3 regions of the Pseudomonas sp. LF020 genome follow, and region 3 is predicted to be linked to each of the others. Evidence: predicted binding sites of a transcription regulator. Region 3 holds the regulator's gene; each other region holds the start of a gene.
The links. The regulator FliA, encoded in region 3, starts transcription of late flagellar genes. The targets are predictions, from matches to a motif close to CTAAAGTTTNNNNNNNNNNNGCCGNTAA.

Region 1 (5,324 bases), on a different contig from region 3:
GATGCGCTTGTCTGTCTTGGATATCCGTTTTATGCGGTGGGGAAACCTGAGAAACCGCGGGTTGAGCATTTGGCTTCTCTGCGGACTCGGACGTTGATTGTTCAGGGGGAGCGGGATGCGCTTGGCAATCGGGACGCTGTCGAGGCTTACGATCTATCGCCGAGTATTGAGGTGTTTTGGCTGGCCTCTGGGGATCATGATTTGAAGCCGCTGAAGGTTTCCGGGTTTACGCATGAGCAGCATTTGGCGTCGGCTGCGGAGAAGGTTGCCGGGTTTCTTCGGTGAGGCTTTGTTTGGAGGCATATCCGTTGCTGCGGTCACGGCCACTTAGGGTTTCGCCCTTACGGCGACTCACTTTTTTTACAAACGCCTAAAAAAAGTAAGCAAAAAAACGCTTGCTCCTGCGTTCGGCCCGCTCGCTGGGGCTCGGGGTCCCTTCGCTCCGGGATCCATCCGGGCGCAGCGCCTACGGTTTGCTTCGCTGCACCTCCTCTCGCTGTGTTTGGCTGCGCCAAACGGTCGCTGCGCTCCCACGCCCGAATGAATCCCTCCACTCAGCCTTCCGATGTCGCCCGTGGATCAAGATCAAGAGCTGCAGCCGAGCTTGCGCTCATCCTGGAGTGGGGCGGCTGCGCCGCGGGTTTTGTGTAGGAGCTGCCGAAGGCTGCGATCTTTTGATCTTGATCTTGTGGGAGCTGGCCTGCCTGGCGGCCTACGACCCGACCATTCACTTACTGATGCACCCCATCCAACTGTAGGAGTGAGCCTGCTCGCGATGGCGCCCTGATACCTGACCAACATCCTGCAGACTGCATGCAATCCCTGTGGGAGCTGGCTTGCCAGCGATGACGGTCTGACAGCCGACCATTCCCTTACTGACGCACCCAGTCCAAATGTGGGAGCGAGCTTGCTCGCGAAAGCTGCCTGCCAGACACCATCAAAATATCAGGAAAAACCCGACACTCCCTGCGCATAAACGTAACCTCGCAAGCACGTTTAAAGTACACGAACCGTTACGCCATAACGGCTACAACGCCTTGCGCCGTTACCTACGCGTACGCCAGAATCCGCCGGCTTACACGGCTATGGGCCGGGCTATATCGTTTCCCTGTCACTGAAAATCAGTGATCGGGTTTGGTAGCCTGTCTGTAATAGCCGTATGGCAACACCTATGCAGTCCCTTTTTGGGACTCGGTTTTATGGTGGTCATGCGTGGGGCTCATTCGTGAGCGCCGGGTTCCTATTGCAGCCGGTCTACCAACCCGCGTATGGCCGCCACCCATCGTTTGGTAGCGTGGGTGATGGCTCCTTGAAATCTGCGATAGGAGTTACATCCATGTTCAAAGCCACACCCAACCCACCAATCACCGATCCAACCCCTCGCCACCCCGAGCTCGAGTCCCAAAAGACAAAAGACGCCGCCGACCGCGCACTCGACTATTACCTTGGTCCCGATATCCCGAAGTACTTCCCACCCAAGGCTCGCCCCATCTACATGGTCGATCCCACGCTCGATGACGAAACTCTGCTCGTCGAAGCCAGTGAATCACTGTCGTCAGCCAATGCCATGGCCGGCAATATCGCCAACTCGGTGAAAGGCCCCGAGCGCAAACCGCTGCTGGCGCTGCAACAGCTGATCATGTTGAACGAGCTGGTGGTCAATCGACTGCTGGATAAGCTGAAGTTATCTCAATAATTTTGCTGGCCGTTATGGCCTCTTCGCGAGCAAGCTCGCTCCCACATTGGTTCTGCGTACACAGGACTAAATGTGGGAGCGAGCTTGCTCGCGAATGCGGTCTGCCAGACACCATCAGTTTCAGACTGGCAACAAAAAGCCCGGACGCTTTCGCTGTCCGGGCTTCCAGGTCAAAAGATCGCAGCCTTCGGCAGCTCCTACAATAAACAGTGTAGGAGCTGCCGCAGGCTGCGATCTTTTGCTTTTAGCGGTTAAACCGCTCCACCAACGAATACTGCGTATTCGCCGTCTTGGTCAGCTCTTCACTCAGCAATGCCGAGTTATGCGCTTGCTCGGACGTCTGGTCCGCCAGTTCCGAAATGTTGCTGATGTTGCGGCTGATTTCTTCAGCCACGGCACTTTGCTCTTCGGTCGCTGCAGCGATCTGGGTGGTCATGTCCGTGATGTTGGCCACCGCTTCGCTGATGCCGACCAGTGCCTGATCCGCTTCCAGTACCCGCGCCACACCTTCTTCCGCTTGGCGATGCCCGGCTTCCATGGTTTGTACGGCGCTGGATGCAGTTTGTTGCAGCTTGGCGATCAGGGCGTGGATCTGGCCGGTGGATTCGCTGGTGCGTTGTGCCAGTTGACGGACTTCGTCGGCGACCACGGCAAAACCACGGCCCATCTCGCCGGCACGTGCGGCTTCGATGGCGGCGTTAAGGGCGAGCAGGTTGGTCTGGTCGGCGATGCCTTTGATCACGTCGACCACGCCGCCGATTTCGTCGCTGTCCTTGGCCAGTTGGGTGACGGTCAGGCCGGTTTCGCCGACCACCACCGACAGGCGCTGGATGGCTTCGCGGGTTTCCCCGGCGATGTCACGGCCACGATCGGTCAGGCGATTGGCTTCCTGGGTGGCGTCGGCAGTGCGCTGCACGTGGCTCGCCACTTCTTGCGTGGTGGCAGCCATCTGGTTGACGGCGGTGGCGACCTGTTCGGTTTCCACGCGCTGACGCTCCAGACCGCTGGAGCTGTTGTGCGCCAGGGCGTCGGACTGTTTCGCTTGATCGGTCAGGTGCTCTGCAGTGTCCTGCAGACGGGTCAGGCAGGTTTTCAGGCGAGCTTCCTGGCTGAGGATCGACATTTCCAGACGCGCCTGCGCGCCACGGCTGTCGGTGTACATCTGCGCGATCAGCGGGTCGGAGGTGGTCTGTTCGGCCAGGCGCAGCAGGCGCTTGAGCCCACGTTGCTGCCATTGCAGGCCCATCAGGCCCAGCGGCACCGAGAGGCCCGCTGCCAGGGCGAAGCCCCAGTGCGAGTTCAGGGTTGCGCCGATCACGAAGCTCAACTGGCTGACCAGAATGAACGGTAGCCAGTCTTGCAGCACCGGCAGCCATTTGTCGCTGGAAGGGATTGCCGACTTGCCTTGGTTGATGCGTTGGTAGAGCGCTTCGGCACGGCGGATCTGTTCGGCGGTGGGTTTGATCCGCACCGACTCGTAACCGATCACCTGATTGCCCTCGAACACCGGTGTCACGTAGGCGTTCACCCAGTAGTGGTCACCGGATTTGCAGCGATTCTTGACAATGCCCATCCATGGCAAGCCTTGTTTCAGTGTGCCCCACATGTGCGAAAACACCGCCGCCGGCACGTCTGGGTGACGAACCAGGTTGTGCGGCGCACGGATCAGCTCTTCACGCGAGAACCCGCTGATTTCGACGAAAGCGTCGTTGCAGTAGGTGATCACGCCTTTGGCGTCGGTTGTGGAAATCAACCGCTGCTGAGCCGGGAAAGTCCGTTCGCGTTGTGTAATGGGCTGGTTATTACGCATGGTTTTTCAATCCGCAAGGCTTTGAAAGGTTGTCGGCGCTGTCAGGAAATTATTGAAGTTTTTTTTCAGATATAAGTACGGCGTCGCAAAACCGCTCTTGCTTCAACCGGCCAGCATCGGATAGGTGAACAGCGCAAAATGCAGCAGGTTCAGCCCGAAGTGCGTGGCGATCGCCGCCGCCAGCCCGCCGAAACGGTAGGCCAGACCATAGCCGACACCCGCCAGACCCGCCAGCAACACCCAGTGCCAGCCTGCGCCCAGATGCGCCAGGGCAAAGATCAGCGACGCCAGCAGCAGGGCGAGGTTGTCGCCGTGGCGCAGGTGTTTGAACAGGCGGCTCAAACCGCCCTGTATATAGCCGCGAAACAGCGCCTCCTCGACCAGCGTCACCAGCAGCAGATTGTTCAGCAGCCACAGCCACGCCTGATCGGGCCACTTTGGCGCCCAGGCAATCATGCCGAACAACAGTGCGCCGCCCAGCGCCAGGACGGCGCTCAAGGTCAGGGCGAGGACGCTGGCGTACACCGTCGGACGCAGCGAGCGTGCCGCGACAATCCACGGGCAGGCGAGCAACAGCCAGAAGCCGATCAGGGGTTTGTCCAGATTCAGGTACATCGCGAACGGCACGGCGTCGTCGGTGAAACGCAGCGGGGCGATGGCCCGGCCGTTGGCGAATCCCGGCAACCAGTGCAGTGCCAGCGACAGCGCGAGGAAGATGAACACGGCATGCCCCAACAGGCGCGCCACCGGCACCTGCTGTTGGCGCACGGCGAAACCGGTCACCAGCAACAATCCGAAGGAGATCAGCGCGAGCCAGCCGAGTTGGCCGAAACTCAACGCCAATCCATAACCGAGGCTGAGAAGTGCCAGATAGAGCCATGGCAACGCCTTCATCGAAAGTCCTTGTGCAGAATTTTGTGGAAGGGCTTTCTACACGGGTGAGGGCGTTGGGACAAGTAAAGGTGTGGCGGGAAACGGTGACACGCCGCAATCCTCTGTGTAGGAGCTGCCGCAGGCTGCGATCTTTTGATCTTGAAACGCCAAAGTCAAAAGATCGCAGCCTGCGGCAGCTCCTACAGGGTTTTATGTGTGGCTGAGGATCAGTGCAGGTTGAGTTTCGCGGCTGCGCGTTCGGTGATCTCCGAGCGCAGTTTCAGCGACGGCGCAGCACGCAGGCGGGCCTCGTCGACAATCGCGCTCGGTGCCGTATCAGGGCTGCCCGAATTGAACGGCGGCGCCGGCGCATATTCCAGTTGCAACTGAATCAACTGCGCCGCCTCGGCCCCCACCAGTTCGGCGGCCAGCACCAGCGCAAAATCGATCCCGGCGGTGATCCCGCCACCGGTAAACAGATTGCCGTCGCGCACCACCCGATCCTGCACCGCAATTGCGCCGAGTTTTGGCAGCAGTTCGTGATAGGCCCAGTGGGTGGTGGCGCGTTTGCCGCGAAGCAGTCCGGCTGCACCAAGCACCAGCGAGCCGGTACAAACCGACGTCACGTATTTGGCCTGCGCCGCCTGACGCTTGATGAACCCCAGCGTCTGCTCATCTTCCATCAGCGGCCCGACCCCGGCGCCGCCGGGCACGCAGATCACATCCAGATTCGGGCAGTCCTCGAAGGTGGTGGTCGGTTTCAGCAGCAGGCCGGTGCTGGCGGTGACCGGCACCAGATCTTTCCAGATCAGATGCACCTGCACGTCGGGCAGCGAGGCCAGCACGTCATAGGGACCGGTCAGGTCGAGTTGCTGCACCTGCGGAAACAACAGAAAACCGATCTGCAACGTCATGATTCTTTCTCCATTTGAGGGGTGGACGGCT
Region 2 (5,324 bases), on a different contig from region 3:
TTCAGCCCATTTCACCTGATCCGGACCAAACAGCACGATCGCGGTCGAACCCAGTTTGAAGCGCCCCAGTTCAGCACCTTTTTCCAGATGGATCGGCGCACGGGCGGCTTCGTCGTAGCGGAAGGTTTTCAGCTCGCGCTTCGGTGGGGTGACCAGACCAGCCCACACGGTTTCAATCGACGCGACGATCATTGCGCCGACCAGCACCACGGCCATTGGCCCGCGCTCGGTGTCGAAAATGCACGCCACGCGCTCGTTGCGGGCGAACAGCTCCGGAACGTTCTCAGCGGTGGTCTGGTTGACCGAGAAGATCCGGCCCGGGATATAGACCATTTCGCGCAGGGTGCCGGCCAGCGGCATGTGCACGCGGTGGTAATCCTTCGGCGACAGGTAAATGGTGGCGAAGTCGCCGCCCATGAACGGCGCGGCATTCGCCGTGTCACCGCCCAGCAGTTCCAGCACGCTGAAGCTGTGGCCCTTGGCCTGGAACACGCGACCGTGTTCGATCGGGCCGAGCTGGCTGACTGCACCGTCGGCCGGGCTGAGGATCGCGCCTGGTGTCTGGTCCAGTGGCCGCGCGCCGTCTTTCAGGGCTCGGGTGAAGAACGCGTTGAAGTGCTCGTAGGCGGTGAGGTCTTCGACCAGCGCTTGCGACATGTCCACCTGATAACGCTTGGCGAACCACTGGGTGAAGGCATTCTTGAACCAGCGCACGCGGCACTCGGCGACGCAACCGGCCAGGCGCGACAGCAGGTGATGAGGCAGCAGGTACTGGCTGAGGATAAACAGACGCTCTTTCATTAGTTGTCCTTAGAACCTTGAATCTCGACAGGCGTGTCAGGGTGGTTGCCCCATTCGCCCCAGGAACCGGCGTAGCCCTTGACCCGCGGATAACCGAGGGACTTGGCCACCAGATAAGTGAAGCCCGACCGGTGATGGGTCTGGCAGTGGGTAATGATTTCTTTGTCCTTGGTGATCCCGAGATCCTCGAGGATCTGCGGCATGTCCGTGCGAATCCGCAGCTGACGCGCCTTGTCCATGCCGGCGGTCCATTCGAAGTTCACCGCGCCGGGGATGTGTCCACCCTTGGCGGCCAGTATCTTCTCGCCCGAGTATTCCAGCGGCCCACGGGCATCCCAGATCGCCAGATCGGCGGCGCCGAGACGGCTTTGCAGGTATTCGCGAGTGGCGGTCGGCTCCTCGTGCAGGGTCAGCGCCACCGGGCCACCCACCGCTGGAGGAATCTGGATCGACATCGGCATGCCGGCTTCCAGCCACGCCGGCAGACCGCCGTCGAGATAGTGATACTTGTCGTGACCGATCACGTCGAGCAGCCAGATGAAGCGCCCGGCCCAGCCGCCGCCCTCGTCGTCGTAGACCACGTAGATCGCGTCCGGGCGATGGCCCAGCTCACCGAACAACTCTTCGAGCTTGTCTTTGGGCGGCATCAGCCCCGGCGCCGGGGGCTGGCCGAGCTGGGTGCGCTTGGGATCGACAAAGCGTGCGCCCGGAAGGTGACCTTCGGCATAACGGGCAGGGCTGGTCAGATCCACCAGAATCAGTTCAGGGGAATCGAGACGCGGGAGCAGGTCGCTCGGCTCGATGACGAGCGCCAAGCCAGAGAAGTCAGACATGTGAGGTCTCCAGAGCACAAAGGGGGGGATTGTAGCGCAGCCTCATCGGCCACGGCTGCTAAAGCTGTGCAGGGCCTTTTCGATGCACTGCGCGGTTTTGCCGAAAGCCTGCACGGTGATGTCGGCGAACGGCCCACCGCCCTGGTCAGCCACGACGATCATGATCACCCGACCGTTATTGACCAGCGAGCGCAGGAACAGATGCTCGCCCCGGAACAGCGAACGCAGGCCCGGCGGCAACAATGCGGAAAACTGTGCGTTGTTCTCGGGGTTGATCCGCACCTGTGCCTGTTGTGCGAGCAGGCGCTGCAAGACTTTGCTCTGACTGACGACGAAGTTCAGCGCGGCGGCTTCCTTCGGCAGGCCGAAGGTCTGGTGCACGCGCAGATTCGATTGCGTGCGGTCGGCCATCAGAAGCATCACCCGACGCATGCCGCTGGCGACCAGCGCATCACGGGCGGCGACGGTCAGGCTCATGGCATTGGTGAAGCGGCTCGGCTCGGCCAGCAGTTCGGCGCATTGCCGGCGCCATTGAGTCAGGTCCTCGGCATTCGGCGCCGCCGCCGGCAGCATCCCGGCCGGCAAGCGATGGGTGCCCCACGGCCATAATAAGGAAACGGCCGGGTGCCACAGATCGGGCATGGCATGCTGGCGCGCACTGTTGGCGGCTTGCTGGTGCAACTGCTGCTGCACTTCGTCCATCGAGATCTGCAGATAAAGGCTGGTCAGGTACTGCCAGCGTTCACTGTGCGGGCTGTCCCAGGCCTGTTGCGCCGACAGCGCCAGACCGTTGGCCAGCAACACGGTGTTGGCCGGTTGGTTGAGCCAGCGGCGCAGGGTCGGATCGTCGTCGAGGCGATTCTGCTGGCGCAACGGATGTTCACTGTCGCGGGCGATGCGCAGTACTTTCACCAGTTCGCGCTGTTCGCTGAGCAGCAGCTTATAGCCCTGCTGCACCCAGATCGGCAGGTGCCAGACTTGCACCAGCGCCTCGGCGATCTTCAGCAGGCGTACGCCAAACAGTTGCTTCTCGACCGTGCGCGCCGATTCGCCCTTGTGGATAACCCGCAGCTCCCACTCTTCGAGCAACTCGGGAAACGTCAGCGCCAGCGGCCACAGCGGCGAGAGAAACAGCAGGCTGCCCCAGTGAATGTCCTGCCACAGCCGCGCCAGGCGACTGGCGAAAAAACCGTTGGCCTGTTGCGTCGCGTGCTGGCTGATCATTTGCAGTTGGCGCAGCGCCTTGGGGATCTGCATCTGCGGTTCGACGGGCAGACGCGCGAGCAATTCTTCAGTCCGTGCCAGGCCCAGACGGTTGATCGCGACTTCAAGGTTTTCTGCCGGCGCGGTCATCGTGCCGAGGGTGTGACGATTGGCCTCACGGATGATGCTCAAGGCCAGCGCCGGGCTGTCCTGCATCAAGTCGGCGATGTCGCGCAGCGAGCTGCGGTTGTCACGGATGGCCCGGCACACCTTGTCGTGCGCCTCTTGCGGCACAGGCAGGCGCACGCCATCGAGCAGTTTGACCCAGCCCTCGAGCGTGGTCGGTTTTGCGTGTGGGACGTTCGTTTCATTAGCCATGTCTGGACGAGATCTTCACTGACTGTAGACGCGCCCGGCATGGGCTAAATTGGCTTTTCGCCTGAACTGGCTATAGTCTGGCGCAGTTTTGCCGATAAGTAGAAGAAGAGATTTTTTAACTTCCGAATATGACCTTGAACCCGACTTAAATAAGTACTTTCTACCTATGGCTAAAATTATCGGCATCATCGTCGTATTCGCGAGCGTGCTCGGCGGATACGTGCTCTCCCACGGCAAAATTGCCGCCCTGATCCAGCCCTTCGAGGTGATGATCATCGGTGGTGCGGCCCTCGGTGCATTCCTGCAGGCCAACCCCGGTTACATGACGATGCACGTGCTCAAGAAATCCCTGAGCATGTTCAGCTCGCGCTTCAGCCACACGTTCTATCTGGAAGTGCTCGGCCTGATCTACGAGATCCTCAACAAGAGCCGCCGCGAAGGCATGATGGCCATCGAAGGCGACATCGAAGACGCCGCCGCGAGCCCGATCTTCGCCAAGTACCCGGCCGTGCTCAAAGACGAGCGCATGACCGCGTTCATCTGCGATTACTTGCGCATCATGTCCTCCGGCAACATGGCTCCGCATGAGCTGGAAGGCCTGTTCGACATGGAACTCTACAGCCTCAAGGAAGACCTCGAGCACCCGTCCCATGCGGTGAACGGCATCGCCGACGCCATGCCCGGTTTCGGTATCGTCGCGGCGGTACTGGGTATCGTGGTGACCATGGCATCGCTGGGTGAAGGCGATCAGAAATCCATCGGTCTGCACGTGGGTGCGGCACTGGTCGGTACCTTCTTCGGTATTCTCGCGGCCTACGGTTTCTTCGGGCCGCTGGCACATTCCCTGGCCCACGATGCCAAGGAAGAACTGAACGTCTACGAAGCCATCAAGGCCTCGCTGGTGGCTTCGGCTTCCGGCATGCCTCCATCGCTGGCGGTGGAATTCGGGCGCAAGGTGCTGTACCCGGCGCACCGTCCAAGCTTTGCCGAGCTGGAACAAGCCGTTCGCGGTCGCTAAGCCATGGAAAATAATCAGCCGATAATCATCAAGCGCGTCAAGCGCATAGCCGGTGGGCATCACGGCGGGGCGTGGAAAATCGCCTTCGCCGACTTCGCCACGGCGATGATGGCGTTCTTCCTGGTGTTGTGGCTGCTGTCCACTGCAACGCCTGAGCAGAAGATCGCTATCGCCGGTTACTTCAAGGATCCGGTCGGCTTCTCCGAAAGCGGCACGCCGTACATCATCGATCTGGGCGGCACGCCGACCCTGGCGCCGGAAAACACCCTCAACCCTGAGGTGAAGTCCCAGCCGCAACCGGACAAGGTCACGGTCGACACCGAGCAGGTCGAAGGCATGGCCGAGCAGGTCGAGAAAGAACGCCTGGAGCTGTTGCTGCAAGAACTGCAGAACAAGGTCGACGAGAACCCGCAGCTGCAGAAGTTCAAGGATCAGATCCTGTTCGAGATCACCCCGAACGGCTTGCGCATCCAGATCATGGACGCCGAAAACCGGCCGATGTTCGACTCCGGGTCCGCGCGTCTGAAGCCGTACTTCGAAGACATCCTGCTGGCCATGGCCGACACCATCAAAGCGGTGCCGAACAAGATCAGCATCAGCGGCCATACCGACGCCAAGCCGTACACCGGCACCGGCGATTTCGGCAACTGGGAACTCTCGGCCAACCGTGCCAACGCTGCGCGGCGGGCACTGGTGGCCGGCAGCTATCCGGACGGGCAAGTGGCGCGGGTGGTCGGTTATGCCTCGTCGGCGCTGTTCGACAAGGAAAACCCGTTCAACCCGGTCAACCGGCGCATCGACATTGTGGTCCTGACCAAAAAGGCCCAGGCCGCCATCGAAGGTTCGCAAGGTGCCGATGCGGCCAAGCCTGCCGCCGAAGGTCAGAACGGCGCCGCTCCGGCGACGCCGGTCGATCCGAACGCGCTGCCGGCGGATCAGCAACCGGTGCCGGCCCATGAGTTGCGCGAACGTTTGAACCTGTTCGACGACGCCGCACCGAAACCGGCCGCGCCGGGGGCTGCGGCGCCAGCGCCAACAGCTCCGCCCGCCGCTGCACCGGCCCCCGCGCCGAAGCAGTGACCAACAAAAAA
Region 3 (5,324 bases):
GCGTCAGGCCATGAAGCTGGTTCGTGATGAGCTGGGCGCTGATGCCGCCATCATTGGCAACCGCCGCATTGCCGGCGGTGTCGAGCTGACGGCGGCACTGGATTACAAATTGTCGGCGCTGGCGCCACGGGTTCCGAACATGGAACTCGAGGACGAGCTGCGCAAGACCCAGTCGCGCATCGTCACCGCCCAGGCCGAGCTGAGCCTGCGTGGCGAAGCCGACGGCAACACCAATCGCCAGTTGTTCGCCGGGCTGCCGTTGACGGCCGGCCTGCCGCTGACCGCTGCCGAGCCGTTGAGCGAACCGACTTACTCCGCCCCGGCGCGTCCGGCTCCGGCACCTGCACCGGCGTCCGCTGGTGTCGATCCGCGTGCTTTGGATTCGATGCGTTTCGAATTGAACAGTCTGCGTGAGCTGATGGAAGTGCAGCTCGGCACGCTGGCCTGGAATCAGCTGCAAGGCAGCCGTCCGGCCCAAGCCAATCTGTATCGCCGCCTGCAACGCATCGGTCTGTCCGGGCCGTTGTCGCGCGATCTGCTGGCGATGATCACCGACATCGAGGAGCCGCGTCAGGCCTGGCGCATGCTGCTCGCACACCTGGCGCGGATGATTGCCGTACCGGAAGTCGAGCCGCTGGAAGAGGGCGGGGTGATTGCCATGGTCGGCCCGGCCGGCATGGGCAAGACCACCACCCTGGCCAAACTCGCGGCGCGCTACGTGCTCAAGTACGGCGCGCAGAATGTCGCGCTGGTGAGCATGGACAGCTTCCGCATCGGCGCGCAGGAACAACTCAAGACCCTGGGGCGGATTCTCAATGTGCCGGTAACGCACGTCGATCCGGGCCAGTCGCTGGTGCAGGCGCTCGACCCACTGCTGCGCAAACGCGTGGTGCTGATCGATACCGCCGGCCTGCAGGCCAGTGATCCGGCCCTGCGCATGCAACTGGAAAGTCTGGCCGGGCGTGGTATCCGTTCAAAAAATTATCTGGTGCTGGCAACCACCAGCCAGAAACAGGTTCTAACCGCCGCTTATCACAGTTACAAGCGTTGCGGGCTAGCCGGCTGCATCCTGACTAAACTGGATGAGACGGCCAGCCTTGGCGAAGTGTTGAGCCTGGCGATCAGTCATGAACTGCCGGTCGCGTACCTGACCGACGGCCCACGGATTCCGGATGATCTGCATCTGCCGCGCCGTCATCAACTGGTCAGCCGCGCCGTCAGCGTGCAAATGCAGGAAGAACCCAGCGAAGAAGCCATGGCTGACATGTTCGCTGATATCTATCACAGCCCGACCAAGCAGGTTGGCTGAGGTAATGAACAGTTTTTGTACCTACATCGATGGTCTGCCATGCATTGTTCCGGTTGTGAACGCGCAGCCAGTAATGTGGCCTCCGTCTATGCAAGACAAGGTAAAGAAATAACATGGGCAGCATGCATCCCGTACAGGTGATCGCGGTGACCGGCGGCAAAGGTGGCGTCGGCAAGACTAACGTGTCAGTGAACTTGTCTCTGGCGCTGGCAGAGCTTGGCCGTCGGGTCATGCTGCTGGACGCTGACCTGGGGCTGGCGAACGTTGACGTTCTGCTGGGACTGACCCCCAAACGTACTCTGGCCGATGTGATCGAAGGCCGCTGTGAGCTGCGCGACGTGTTGTTGCAGGGGCCCGGCGGGATCCGCATCGTGCCGGCCGCTTCCGGCACCCAGAGCATGGTGCACCTGAGCCCGGCGCAACATGCCGGTCTGATTCAGGCCTTCAGCGACATCGGCGACAACCTCGATGTGCTGGTGATCGACACCGCTGCGGGTATTGGTGACTCGGTAGTCAGTTTTGTCCGCGCCGCCCAGGAAGTGTTGCTGGTGGTCTGCGACGAGCCGACCTCGATCACCGACGCCTACGCGCTGATCAAACTGCTCAACCGTGACTACGGCATGAACCGCTTCCGCGTCCTCGCCAACATGGCGCAGAGCCCGCAGGAAGGGCGCAATCTGTTCGCCAAGTTGACCAAGGTCACGGATCGCTTCCTCGACGTCGCCTTACAATACGTCGGCGCGGTGCCGTACGACGAAAGCGTGCGCAAGGCCGTGCAGAAGCAGCGAGCGGTCTATGAAGCCTTTCCGCGTTCCAAGTGCGCGCTGGCGTTCAAGGCGATCGCGCAGAAGGTCGATACCTGGCCGCTGCCTGCCAACCCGCGCGGTCACCTGGAGTTTTTCGTCGAGCGCCTCGTGCAGCAAACGGCAGGGCCTGTGTTATGACCGCCAGCGGTATGAACTACTACAAGAAGTCGGCACGTGACGCGCAATACGAGTTGATCGAGCGTTACGCGCCACTGGTCAAGCGCATTGCCTATCACCTGCTGGCACGCTTGCCGGCGAGTGTGCAGGTTGAAGACCTTATTCAGGCCGGGATGATCGGCCTGCTCGAAGTCTCGACCAAATACGACGCCAGCAAAGGCGCCAGTTTCGAAACGTACGCGGGCATTCGAATCCGCGGCGCGATGCTCGACGAAGTGCGCAAAGGGGATTGGGCACCGCGCTCGGTTCACCGCAACACCCGTATGGTCAGCGACGCAATTCGCGCAATTGAAGCTAAAACCGGCCGTGACGCTAAAGATCACGAGGTTGCGGCCGAACTCCAATTGAGTCTCGACGATTACTACGGGATTTTGAATGACACCCTGGGCAGCCGGCTGTTCAGTTTCGACGACCTGTTGCAGGACGGCGAACACGAAGGGCTGCACGAGGATGGCGCCAGTGCTCATCTTGAGCCGTCACGCGATCTGGAAGATGAACGCTTCCAGGCGGCGCTGGCGGACGCGATTGCCAATTTGCCGGAGCGTGAGCGACTGGTGTTGGCGCTGTACTACGACGAAGAACTGAACCTCAAGGAAATCGGTGAAGTCCTTGGCGTCAGTGAATCGCGGGTCAGCCAGTTACACAGCCAGTGCGCGGCCCGTTTGCGGGGGCGTTTGGGGGAGTGGCGAGCGCGCTGAAGGCAGTGTGGGGACACTGCGAACGAGGCTGGTGCGGTGATGAACGGCACCGGTCTTGCTCTGTTGTGCTCCAGACAGTCTTCGAGTGCTGCGCCGATTGATTGAAGTGGCGCGTCCAGGTGCTGGGCGCGTTTAAGACTGCTTGGAGGTCGAATTGAACAAAGACATGAAAATCCTCATCGTTGATGACTTCTCAACGATGCGGCGGATCATCAAGAACCTGCTGCGCGATCTCGGGTTCACCAACACCGTCGAGGCCGACGATGGCACGACCGCCATTCCGGTGCTCAACAGCGGCAGCATCGACTTTCTGGTAACGGACTGGAACATGCCGGGCATGACCGGTATCGACTTGCTGCGCCACGTGCGTGCCGATGAAAAACTCAAGCATCTGCCGGTGCTGATGGTGACCGCTGAAGCCAAGCGCGAGCAAATCATCGAGGCCGCTCAGGCCGGTGTGAACGGCTACGTGGTCAAACCTTTCACGGCTCAGGCGTTGAAAGACAAAATCGAGAAGATTTTCGAACGCATCGGCTGATGACGCGCGGGGGAGCTATGGAGCATAACGAATCTTCACAGGGCGATTTCGAGTCGACCCTGAAAAAACACGCGGTCGAACTGGTCGAGAGCCTTGAAAAAGGCAGGTTCGGCGACGCTGTGCAACTGATCCATGAGCTCAATCAGACCCGTGACCGCGGCCTGTATCAGGAAGTGGGCAAGCTCACACGCGAACTGCACAGTGCGATCGTCAATTTCCAGATCGATCCGCACATGCCGCAGGCCGAGGAAGTGTCGCAAATCACCGACGCCACCGAACGCCTGGGCTATGTGGTCAAGCTGACCGAAGCCGCGGCCAACCGCACCATGGATCTGGTGGAAAGCGCCACGCCGGTGGTCAATGGCCTGGCTGAAGAAGCCCAGGCGCTGAGCACCGATTGGGGCCGCTTCATGCGTCGCGAGGTCGGGGCTGAAGAGTTCCGCGAGCTGGCGCGCCGGGTCGACGGTTTTCTGTCACGCAGCAGCACGGACAACCGTGCGGTGTCGAGCAATCTGAACGACATCCTGCTGGCTCAGGATTATCAGGACCTCACCGGTCAGGTGATCAAGCGTGTGACCCAACTGGTCACCGAAGTCGAAAGCAATTTGCTCAAACTCGTCCTCATGGCCAGTCAGGTGGACCGCTTTGCGGGCATCGAACACGACCGCGCCGCGATGCTTGCAGAAAAAGATCCACAAAAACATCTCTCGCAGGGTGAAGGTCCGCAGATTCATGCCGATAAACGAGAAGACGTTGTGTCCGGTCAGGACGATGTGGACGATTTGTTATCCAGCCTTGGATTTTGAGTTTTAGGTTTTTAGACCTGTAGGAGCACCCCATTAATGAGCTTCGGCGCCGATGAAGAGATCCTTCAGGATTTCCTGGTTGAGGCCGGCGAGATTCTTGAGCAACTGTCCGAACAACTGGTCGAGCTGGAAAGCCGCCCGGATGACGCAGATCTGCTCAACGCAATTTTTCGCGGTTTCCACACTGTAAAAGGGGGCGCCGGCTTCCTTCAGCTCAATGAGCTGGTGGAGTGCTGTCACATCGCCGAAAACGTGTTCGACATCCTGCGCAAGGGTGAGCGTCGCGTTGATGCAGAACTGATGGACGTGGTGCTTGAAGCACTGGACGCGGTGAACAGCATGTTCAGCGAAGTCCGTGAACGTGCACCGATCACTGCCGCTACCCCGGAACTGCTGGCCGCGCTGGCGCGTCTGGCCGAACCGCAATCGGCTGACGAAGCCCCGGCTTCGCCGGTGGCCGAGATGATCGAAGAGCTGGTCGTCGAAGGCGATTCGAGCGATTCGGGCGACATCACCGATAACGAATTCGAACAGCTGCTCGATTCGCTGAACGCCGTCAAGGCCGAAGCCGAAGCGCCGATTGCTGTGGCATCTGCGCCGGTTGCCGATGCGGCCGCCAGCGATGAAATCACCGACGCTGAATTCGAGTCCTTGCTCGATCAGTTGCACGGCAAAGGCCAGTTCGCGCCGGACGCCGTGGCACCGACGGCGGCCGCTGCGGCGGCACCGGCGGCGGGCGATAGCTCGGACATCACCGACGACGAATTCGAAGCACTGCTCGATCAGTTGCATGGCAAGGGCAACTTTGCCGTGGAAGCGCTGGAGTCGGCGATCGCCTCGGCACCGGTTGCGCCTGCCGCACCGGCGGCCGCCGCTGCCGGCAGCGATCTGATCAGCGATCACGAATTCGAATCGCTGCTCGACGAATTGCACGGCAAAGGCAAGTTCACCGACGTTGGCGCCGCTGCTGCGAGCACCGCATCGACCGTG

Region 1: a site for FliA is predicted at 3,536-3,563, ahead of ACU680_RS14410 (methyl-accepting chemotaxis protein). Genes of this name have one in related genera too.
Region 2: a site for FliA is predicted at 3,286-3,313, ahead of motA (flagellar motor stator protein MotA). Genes of this name have one in related genera too.

Annotation. Positions count from the first base shown of each region.
Region 1 is NZ_JBRFIX010000005.1:300,279-305,602, reverse strand. Features, by position in the region: gene ACU680_RS14420 (alpha/beta family hydrolase) at 1-285, shown strand, start outside; gene ACU680_RS14415 (DUF6124 family protein) at 1,337-1,696, shown strand; gene ACU680_RS14410 (methyl-accepting chemotaxis protein) at 1,941-3,506, opposite strand; gene ACU680_RS14405 (CPBP family intramembrane glutamic endopeptidase) at 3,609-4,400, opposite strand; gene inhA (isonitrile hydratase) at 4,607-5,293, opposite strand.
Region 2 is NZ_JBRFIX010000004.1:465,099-470,422, forward strand. Features, by position in the region: gene asd (archaetidylserine decarboxylase) at 1-801, opposite strand, end outside; gene ACU680_RS12635 (rhodanese-like domain-containing protein) at 801-1,634, opposite strand; gene ACU680_RS12640 (HDOD domain-containing protein) at 1,677-3,215, opposite strand; gene motA (flagellar motor stator protein MotA) at 3,382-4,233, shown strand; gene motB (flagellar motor protein MotB) at 4,237-5,313, shown strand.
Region 3 is NZ_JBRFIX010000008.1:19,300-24,623, reverse strand. Features, by position in the region: gene flhF (flagellar biosynthesis GTPase FlhF) at 1-1,309, shown strand, start outside; gene fleN (flagellar synthesis regulator FleN) at 1,423-2,253, shown strand; gene fliA (RNA polymerase sigma factor FliA) at 2,250-2,990, shown strand; gene ACU680_RS19000 (chemotaxis response regulator CheY) at 3,157-3,528, shown strand; gene ACU680_RS18995 (protein phosphatase CheZ) at 3,546-4,334, shown strand; gene ACU680_RS18990 (chemotaxis protein CheA) at 4,371-5,324, shown strand, end outside.